One region of the Micromonospora sp. NPDC048894 genome, then DNA from elsewhere that is predicted to be linked to it. Evidence: riboswitches for the same ligand, from Rfam matches in the RefSeq annotation. Region 1 holds a riboswitch; each other region holds the start of a gene.
What was found. Region 1 has a riboswitch for cyclic di-AMP ahead of AB0C22_RS00735 (NlpC/P60 family protein). Riboswitches for the same ligand answer to the same signal wherever they lie in the genome.
Positions count from the first base shown of each region.

Region 2: another riboswitch for cyclic di-AMP. It lies ahead of AB0C22_RS15765 (hypothetical protein); the one in region 1 lies ahead of AB0C22_RS00735 (NlpC/P60 family protein).
Region 3: another riboswitch for cyclic di-AMP. It lies ahead of AB0C22_RS03225 (hypothetical protein); the one in region 1 lies ahead of AB0C22_RS00735 (NlpC/P60 family protein).
Region 4: another riboswitch for cyclic di-AMP. It lies ahead of AB0C22_RS18425 (C39 family peptidase); the one in region 1 lies ahead of AB0C22_RS00735 (NlpC/P60 family protein).

Region 1 is NZ_JBEZFY010000001.1:155,408-157,583, forward strand. Features, by position in the region: gene AB0C22_RS00730 (C40 family peptidase) at 1-718, shown strand, start outside; cyclic di-AMP (ydaO/yuaA leader) riboswitch at 875-1,011, shown strand; gene AB0C22_RS00735 (NlpC/P60 family protein) at 1,024-2,064, shown strand; gene dcd (dCTP deaminase) at 2,116-2,176, opposite strand, start outside.
Region 2 is NZ_JBEZFY010000006.1:267,992-270,167, reverse strand. Features, by position in the region: gene AB0C22_RS15765 (hypothetical protein) at 53-1,114, opposite strand; cyclic di-AMP (ydaO/yuaA leader) riboswitch at 1,118-1,249, opposite strand; gene AB0C22_RS15760 (cation diffusion facilitator family transporter) at 1,483-2,176, opposite strand, start outside.
Region 3 is NZ_JBEZFY010000001.1:678,435-680,610, reverse strand. Features, by position in the region: gene AB0C22_RS03230 (YibE/F family protein) at 1-942, shown strand, start outside; cyclic di-AMP (ydaO/yuaA leader) riboswitch at 1,109-1,240, shown strand; gene AB0C22_RS03225 (hypothetical protein) at 1,244-2,176, shown strand, end outside.
Region 4 is NZ_JBEZFY010000007.1:343,156-345,331, forward strand. Features, by position in the region: gene AB0C22_RS18420 (CDP-glycerol glycerophosphotransferase family protein) at 1-394, shown strand, start outside; gene AB0C22_RS18425 (C39 family peptidase) at 610-1,461, opposite strand; cyclic di-AMP (ydaO/yuaA leader) riboswitch at 1,734-1,878, opposite strand.

The DNA.
Region 1 (2,176 bases):
GGCCCTGCAGAGCGAACTGGCCCTCGGCCGGGTGGGCGACCTCGCCTCCCGCTACTACAAGTCCGGGCCGTCGCAGGAGTTGAGCGCGCTGCTCACCACCAGCCGGCCGGGCACCCTCGCCGCGCAGCTGACCATTCTGGACCGGCTCGCCGCCGAGCAGCGGCGGGAGGTCGAGGCGGTGCTCGTGGTGCGCCGCAAGTACGACGCCGAGAAGCAGAAGCTCGACACGCTGATCGCCGCCGAGGTGCAGCAGGAGAAGGACCTCGCGGCCAAGAAGACCAAGATCAACGCTGAGATCAAGCGGCTCCAGGCGGCCATGCCGAAGACCACCGTCAAGGTGAACGGCTGCCCCACGATCAACGGGGTGGTCAGCTCCGCCGCCCGGACCGCGATCGCGACCGCCTGCGCGCAGGTCGGTGACCCGTACGTCTGGGGTGCCACCGGGCCGAACTCGTTCGACTGCTCCGGGCTCACCCAGTTCGCCTACAAGGCGGCCGGCATCTCGCTGACCCACTTCACCGGTGCCCAGTGGAACGAGGGCAAGGCCATCCCGCGCTCCGAGGCCCGCCCCGGCGACCTGGTGTTCTTCTTCAGCGACCTGCACCACGTCGGCCTCTATCTGGGCAACGACATGATGGTGCACGCACCCCGGACCGGTAAGCCGGTCCAGGTGACCAGCATCAACTACATGCCGGTGGCCGGCTTCCGCCGACCCTGACCAGCGCAGACGCCAACCCCCGGCCCGATGGGCCGGGGGTTGGCCCGTCTTCCGGTCACGGAGTGTGCCGGCCCGGCGGGTTGCGGATCGATAACGACCATCTCTACTCTGGTCAATCGTCGGTCGGCACCAGGTCCGCCCCACCCGGGGTGGCGTCGGCCGGCACCGCCGAGTCGCCTCCGGGCGAGCCGGGGACCCAGGTACGCCGGGGTGAATCCGCAACCACTGCGGTAGGGCGCTCCCTTCCCGCCCGAACCCGTCAGCTAACCCGGTAGGCGGTCGAGGAAGAAGGAGCCCGGAGCCCGGTGGCACACGATGCCCCGCGCCCACCGTCACGCCGGTCGACCCAGGTCGCCCGCGAGACGACGGTGCCGCGCCCACGTTGGTCCCGCTTCACCACCACCCTCGCCACCCTTGCCGCCGTCGCGGTCGCCCTGACCGGTGGCGCCACGGCAGCCCACGCCGACCCCTCGGTCGCCGAGATCGAACGACAGATCGACCAGGACTGGAACAAGCTCGAACCGATCATCGAGCAGCACAACGCCACCCGCACCGACCTCGCCGCCAAGCGTCGGCAGGCCGACGCGCTGGGCAAGCGGATCGCCCCGCTGCAACGGCGGGTGGACCAGGCGATGAACCAGGTCAGCGGCCTCGCCGTCCAGGCGTACAAGGGCGAGAACATGTCCACCGTCAATGCGCTGCTCGGCAGCCACAGCCCCAGCCAGGTGGTCGAGCAGTTGGGGTTGCTGGACCGGTTCGCCAGCCGCCAACAGCGCGAGGTGCGGACCGTCGCGGCACTGCGCGACGAACTCGCCGCGACCAAGGCGCCGTTGGACGAGATGGTCGCCCAGCTGACCCGTACCGAGGCCCAGTTGGCGGCGAAGAAGAAGCAGATCAACACCGAGATCGACAAATTGCAGAAGCTGCGGCTGAAGGTCTACGGCAACGGCGGCGGGGGATCACTGCGCCCGGCACCCTGCCCGGCCGGCTACCCCGGCGGCCCGTCCGGCACGGCCGTCAAGTTCGCCTGCGCCCAGATCGGCAAGCTGTACGTGTGGGGCGCGGCCGGCCCCAACAACTACGACTGCTCCGGGCTGACCATGGCCGCCTGGGCGAAGGCCGGGGTGTCGCTGCCGCACAACGCCCGGCAGCAGCGCCAGGTCACCGACCGGGTCAGCCGGGCCGACCTGCGCCCCGGCGACCTGGTCTTCTACTACTCCGACCTGCACCACGTCGGGATGTACGTCGGGGACGGCTGGGTCGTGCACGCCTCCCAGGCCGGCAAGCCGATCACGATGAAGCGGGTCGACGACGGGCCGGTCAACAGCTACGGCCGACCCGGCTGAGCCACGCGTCCGGGCCCCCTGACCCGGGGGGCCCGGCCCGGTGGGGTGTGGTCAGCGGGTGGGCCAGATGCGCCAGTTCTGCCAGGAGCGGCTCTGCGTCGGCCCGCGCTGG
Region 2 (2,176 bases), on a different contig from region 1:
TGGCTGTCGGCGGTGTTCCGGTGGCCCGTCGTGGACGGGCCACCGGGCCAGCTCAGTACATCGACAGGTGCACGTGGTTGGTGTGGTCGCTGGACGGGTCGCCGTTGCCCCCGCTGTACGCCTTCCAGCCGCTGCTCGGCAGCCAGATCCGCTTGAACCAAATCACGTAGAGCACGCCGAGCCGGTCGGCGTTACGGATGAAGTAGGCGGCGAGGTTGTTGCCGTACGTCCGGTCGCCGCCGCTGGCCACCCCGCCGAAGCCGTTCTTCTGCGCGGCGAAGTCGCACGCGCGGCCCTTGGGGTGTTCACCGGAACCACTGGGGCGGTGGCAGGAGACGTACCGGGTGAAACCGGCCGCCTTGGCCTGCTGGAGGGCGTTGAGGGTACGCGGGGTGATGCAGCCGTTGGCCGGGGTCGGGTCGTTGACGCTGCACGACTCGGACGGCCAGGAACCGTCGGAGTTACGGGGCGCCCCCTTGGCGTTGCTGCTGGACGTGCCCTCCGAACTGCCGGAGTCGTTGGAGGAGGTGGGGGCCGGCTTGTCGGCGGCGGCCACGGCCAGCGCGCGTTCGGCCTGATCCTTCCGCTTGCCCATGGTGGCGACCTGCTTGCGCTGCTCGGTGATCTCCCGACTGACGGCGGCCCGGGTCCGGGCGGCCTGGTCCCGGGTCTCGATCATCTTGCGCAGTTCCTGGTCCTCCCGGGCCGCGACCGTCTCCAACGCCGACGCGCGGTCCATGAAGCCACCGGGGCTGTTGCTGTTGAGCAGGGCGGACATCGGCCCGAGGCGGCCGGTGCGGTAGGCCGCTCCGGCGATCTCGCCGACCTTGCCGGTCTGCGTGACCAGCTGGGCCTCGATGGCCTTGAGCTGGCCGTCCAACTCCTGCTGACGTCGGGTGGAGCGCTCGAGGGCGGTCTTCGCGTCGAGCCACCCCTTGCTGGCCGCGTCGAGCTGGTCGCGTAGGGCCGGGGTGCCGCCCTCCTCGTCGTCGCCGGGGGCGGCGAGGAGGGTGGTGGGCGCGGCGACGGCCGGGCTGAACGGCGCGGACGACACGCCCAGGGCGAGCGCCGTGACGACTGCGGCCAGTAGTCGCGTGGTGGTGCGTACGTGCATGTGATGTCCTTCCGTCAGCCGCCGACCGGGTTAGCTGACGGGTTCGGGACGGAAGATCCCTACCGCTGACGCGGATGCACCCCAGGAACGTGGTTCCCCGGTTCGCCCTGGTGGGCGATTAGGCGGCGGCCACTGCCGGCGCCGGTGGGCGCCGCCTGGCGGTGGCCGGAGCCGAGCCTACCGGTACGCGTGGGACAGCTGCCTACCTCGTGACTGAGGGTACGAGAGTGAATACTGCCAAAAGGTGTGAACGGCGTAAATTGCCGTTGATCTACAGCGCGATTCCCGGAGAGTGGGCCCGACCACCGGGCACGAGACGGCGGCCGGGGTCGCAGGGCGGCGGCCCGGCCGCAGGGCGGCAGTCGGGGTCACCAGTGGGTCGGGCCGCATGCTCCGGGGGTCGCTCGGGGCTCGATCTGAAGAGTGGCGTGCTCGATGTGGAAGTCCTCCCGCAGGGCACCACGGGCGGCGGCGAGCACGGTGCCGGCCTCGGCGTCGCCGGCCAGGGTGAGGTGGGCCGAGGCGACGTCCATGCCGGAGGTGAGTGTCCAGACGTGCAGGTCGTGCACCTCGGCGACGCCGGGCACGGCGGTCAACCGGTCGTGTACGGCGGTCACCGGGAGATGCTCCGGGGCGGCCTGCACCAGGATGCGCACCGCCGCCCGCCCGAGCCGCCAGGTGCGGGGCAGGATGAACACGCCGATCGCCACGGCGACCACCGGGTCGGCCCACCACCAGCCGGTGCCGGCGATCAGCAGCGCCGCCGCGATCACGCCGAGGGAGCCGAGCAGGTCGCCGACCACCTCCAGGTACGCCCCGCGCAGGTTGATGCTCTCCTTGGCCCCCTCGCGCAGCAGGCCGAACGCGACGAGGTTGGCGAGCAGGCCGAGCACCGCCACCACCAGCATCGGGCCGGCCAGCACCTCGGGTGGCTCGCCGAAGCGGCGGACCGCCTCGATCAGCACGTAGATCGCCACCCCGCTGAGCAGGACGGCGTTGGCCAGCGCGGCGAGCACCTCCAGCCGGTAGAGGCCGAAGGTGCGCTGCGGGTCCTGCGTGGCC
Region 3 (2,176 bases), 520 kb from region 1:
AGCAGCTACCACATCGCCGAGCACCAGCGGGGCATGCCGCTGCTCTGGCTGGTCGCCCTGTTCGCGGCGGCGATCGTCGCGTTCGGCCGGCTGCGCGGGCTGGCCGCCCTGGCCGGCCTCGGGGCGAGCTTCGCCATCCTGTTGACCTTCGTGGTGCCGGGCATCTCCGCCGGGGGCGCACCGCTGCCGATCGCGGTCACCGGCGCCGCGCTGATCATGTTCGTGGTGCTGTACCTGACCCACGGGGTCACCGCGCAGACCTCGGTGGCGGTGCTCGGCACGCTGGGCAGCCTGGTGCTGACCGGCGTCCTGGGCACGCTGGCCACCGCCGCCACCCACCTGACCGGGTACGGCAGCGAGGAGGCCACCACGCTGTCGATGTACCAGCGCGACGTGGACCTGCACGGACTGCTGCTGGCCGGGATCATCATCGGTTCGCTGGGGGTCCTGGACGATGTCACGGTCACCCAGTCGGCCACCGTCACCGAGCTGGCGCACGCCAATCCGGGGCTGTCCCGGTTGCAGCTCTACCGGGCGGCGACCCGGGTCGGGCGGGCGCACATCGCGTCCACGGTCAACACGATCGTGCTGGCGTACGCGGGGGCCTCGTTGCCGTTGCTGCTCCTGCTCACCGCCGACAGCCGGCCGGTGAGCCAGATCCTGACCAGCGAGTTCCTGGCCCAGGAGATCGTCCGCAGCGCGGTGGCGACCCTGGGGCTGGTGGCGGCGGTGCCGCTGACCACCGGATTGGCCGCGCTCGTCGTCACCGCCGGGCGCGGTCCCGCCGACGCCGACGCGACCGGACCGACGCCCACCCCACGCCCCGCCCCCGACCGTGCCGAGGCGCTGGCGGCGCTGAGCGGCCCCCGGCACGGCGAACCGTCCACCCCGGCCCCCGCACGGTGGCCAGACCCGGAAAGGAGCACGGACACCGCATGGTGACACTGCGCTGTGTGACCGGAGGTGAGGTCGCGGCTGTCGGTCGCGTCACTGATTACCCCTCGCTATCGGGAAAATACGCATTTTGCCGGGTTGTGACCGTAGATCCCCGGTACGACTCTCGGGTAACCTCGCTGCCGGTCACCGCCGAAGGCGCCCACCGGAGCCAGCGGTGCCACCGCCCAATCGCCGTACGGCGAGCCGGGGAACCGAGCACCTGGGGTGAATCCGCGCCAGCGGTAGGGGCCACTTCCGTCCCGAACCCGTCAGCTAACCCGGTCGGCGGTCGACGGAAGGGACAACTGTGACGGCACCCCTACGCCACTGGTGGACTCCGGTGGTGGCCGTGCTCGCCGCCCTGGCGCTGGTCGCCGGGCCCGCCGCCTCCCCCGCGGCGGCAGCACCCAACGCGCCCACCCCCTCGGGGCACGAGGAGGACGAGGAGCCGAAGCTGCTCACCGACGTCATCGAGGCGACGAACCGGGAGTATTCGGCGGCGAAGAACCGGCTGGAGAAGTCCAAGAAGCGCCAACTCGAGTACGCCATCGAGGTGGAGAAGGCGGAGCAGGAGCTGGCGGCGTTGGCTCCGCAGGTCAACGAGATCGCCGCCCAGTCGTACCGGACGGGTCGGGTCGGCGCGGTCGCGGCGCTGCTGGAGAGCAACGCCCCGGACACCTTCGTCCGGCGGGCCGCCGCCCTGGACGAGCTGAACATGGTCAACGCCGGCAAGCTGGCCGAGGTCAACAAGGTCAAGAAGCGTGCCGAGCAGGCCAAGCTCGCCGTCGACACCGAGGTCCGTGAGCAGCAGAAGCAGACCAACCTGATGGCCAAGAAGAAGACCGAGGCCGACAAGGCGCTCGCCCTGGTCGGCGGTCGGGGCTTCACCGGTGGCCTGGTCGACGCCACCTCGCCGGTCGCCCGGATCGCCCCGGGCCAGACGGCCGACGGCGACTGGCGCGGCGAGTCGTGCAGCGAGAACGACCCCACCACGTCCGGCTGCATCACCCCGCGCACGCTGCACATGTACAAGGAGGTCAAGCGGGCCGGCTTCAACCGGTTCGTCGGCTGCTACCGCCCCGGCGGGCCGTGGGAGCACCCCAAGGGCAAGGCGTGCGACTGGTCGTTGCAGAAGAGCGGCTTCAGCCCGTGGCACAACAACGACACCCGGATGTACGGCAACAACCTCGCCGCGTTCCTGATCCGCAACTCGGACCGGTTGGGCATCTACTACGTGATC
Region 4 (2,176 bases), on a different contig from region 1:
CCGCGAGCTGAGCCTGACCGAGTGCGTCAACCGCTCCGACGCGCTGGTCTCCGACGTCTCCGGGGTCATCTCCGACTACCTCTACTCCGGCAAGCCGTACGCGGTGACCGACCTGGGCGTCGACGGCGACGAGTTCCTGGACCGGTTCCCGCTGGCCCGCTCCGGTTACGTGCTGCGCCGGGACATGGCCAACCTGGACGAGGTGCTGACCGGGCTGCTGGACACCGACCCGCTGGCGGCGGCCCGCTGGCAGACCCGCCGCCGTTACCTGGGCGACTTCCCCGCCGACGCGTACGCCGAGGGTTTCCTGGCCGCGGCCCGCCGCGAGCTGGAACCGGGCTGGGCCCCGCCGACCCCCCGTGCCCCCGCCGCCCCCCTCTCCCCCCACACCTGACCCGCACCCGCCTCCGCCCGCACCCGCTCGCCTCCGCTCGCGCCCGCCTCCGTCGGCAAGATCGTGCTCGATCCATGTTGTAGTGGCCTCCTGCGAGGAGGCCACTACAACCATGTTCGAGCACGATCTTCGTCCGGCCGGCCGGGTCGACCCTGGGACAGCGAACCGCCCCGGCCACCCGTGGTCGGGCGGCCGGGGCGGGTGGGGTGGCTCGGTCAGGCGGAGTAGCCCCGGGTGGCGATCCAGTTCGCCAGGGTGGTCACGCTGACCCAGTAGGCCGGCAGCGACGGGTCGGCCGAGTCGGCGATCCGCACGGTACGACCGTTGTCCCGGTAGCCCACGGCGGCGATGTAGTGGCCGCCGGGGAAGGAGTGCCAGCCGCCGTCGAGGTCGGTGGCGTCCCCGGCCACGTTCGCGACCACGGCCCGCTTGTCGGCGACCGCCGTGACCACGTCGGCCCGCAGCCGGTCGATCTGCGCGTCGCTCGGCGTGCCGGCGAACATCCTGGTCCGGTACGGGTCACCCTTGACCACGGCGTTGAGCACCCGGGTGGTGTCCTCGGCCGAGTTGGTGCCCATCTCGGTGGTGCCCAACAGGGCGGCGAGGTCGTCCTGGCCGCGCTCGATGCCGGCCGCGCTGAGCGCGTTGCGGACCGCCGCCGGGCCGCAGTAGTAGTAGGTGGTCTGGGCCTGGTAGTCGTAGCGCAGGACCTTCGACGACGGCGGCTTCGGGGCCGCCTTGCGGGTCAGGTCCGGGTCGGCGGTGGCCCTGGCCTTCGCCCGGGTGACGCGCGGCGACGGGGCGTCGCTCGCCGACGGGCTGGCCGAGGGGGTGGCCGACGGGCTGGTCGGGGCGGGGACGGCGACCCGGGCCTGGGCGCGGCTGGCGACGTCGTCGAGGCGGGGGGCGGTCTCGGCCACGGCGGTGGCGCGCTGCTGGTCGGTCGGGGCGTCGTCGACCCCGGCGGCCAGGGCGGTGCCACCGGCGGCCAGGACGAGGACCGCCGCCGAGCCGACGACCATCCGGTACGGGCGTCGGATGCCCAGTAGGCGGAGCTGTCGTTTCATGTGGTGCTTCACAGGGTGTTCCTCCACGGGGCGAGGCGGCGGGCACAACCCATCGGCACGCGGCGGACACGCCACGCGCGGATCGGGTGTTGCGCCGCTCGTTCGGCAGGGACCGCCCGACGGGGGGCCGGGCGGATCGGCGGCTCGCCCGGCAGGGGCCGGGCGGCGGGGCACAGAGCCGGGTCAGCGCGTCGGGCGCGACGGTCCGGCGGTGCCCCGGCACCGAGGTGGAGGAACTACCGAGGGGGTGGGGTCATGCTGCACGAGGAGGGAACTCCTTCCTTTGCCGCCGACCGGGTTAGCTGACGGATTCGGGCGGGAAGATCGCCCTACCCCGGGCCGTGGCCCGGAGATTCACCCCAAGTGGTGCGTGTGGGTCCCCGGTTCGTGACTGGCACGATTGAGCGGGTCGGCACGGCGTCGCCTCTTGCGATCGGAAACCGCACCGGACCGCAGCGACACTACTGGCCGGTTTCCCCCCTCGCCAAGCCCGTTGAGCTGCACAAACATGGGCTGGACGAGTCAGTTTCGGGGCACTCGGGCACTGACCCGCCACGCGTGGGACGGTCGGAGCGCCCGGGCGCGTCCAGGCGAAAACCCGGACGGCGGGGCACCGACCACCGATGATCGTCGCAGTCGATGTGACCGACTGTGACCAGGTGTCCGGTTTCCACCCGCAGTGACGGCACCCACAACCCGCAGATAACAATTCAGT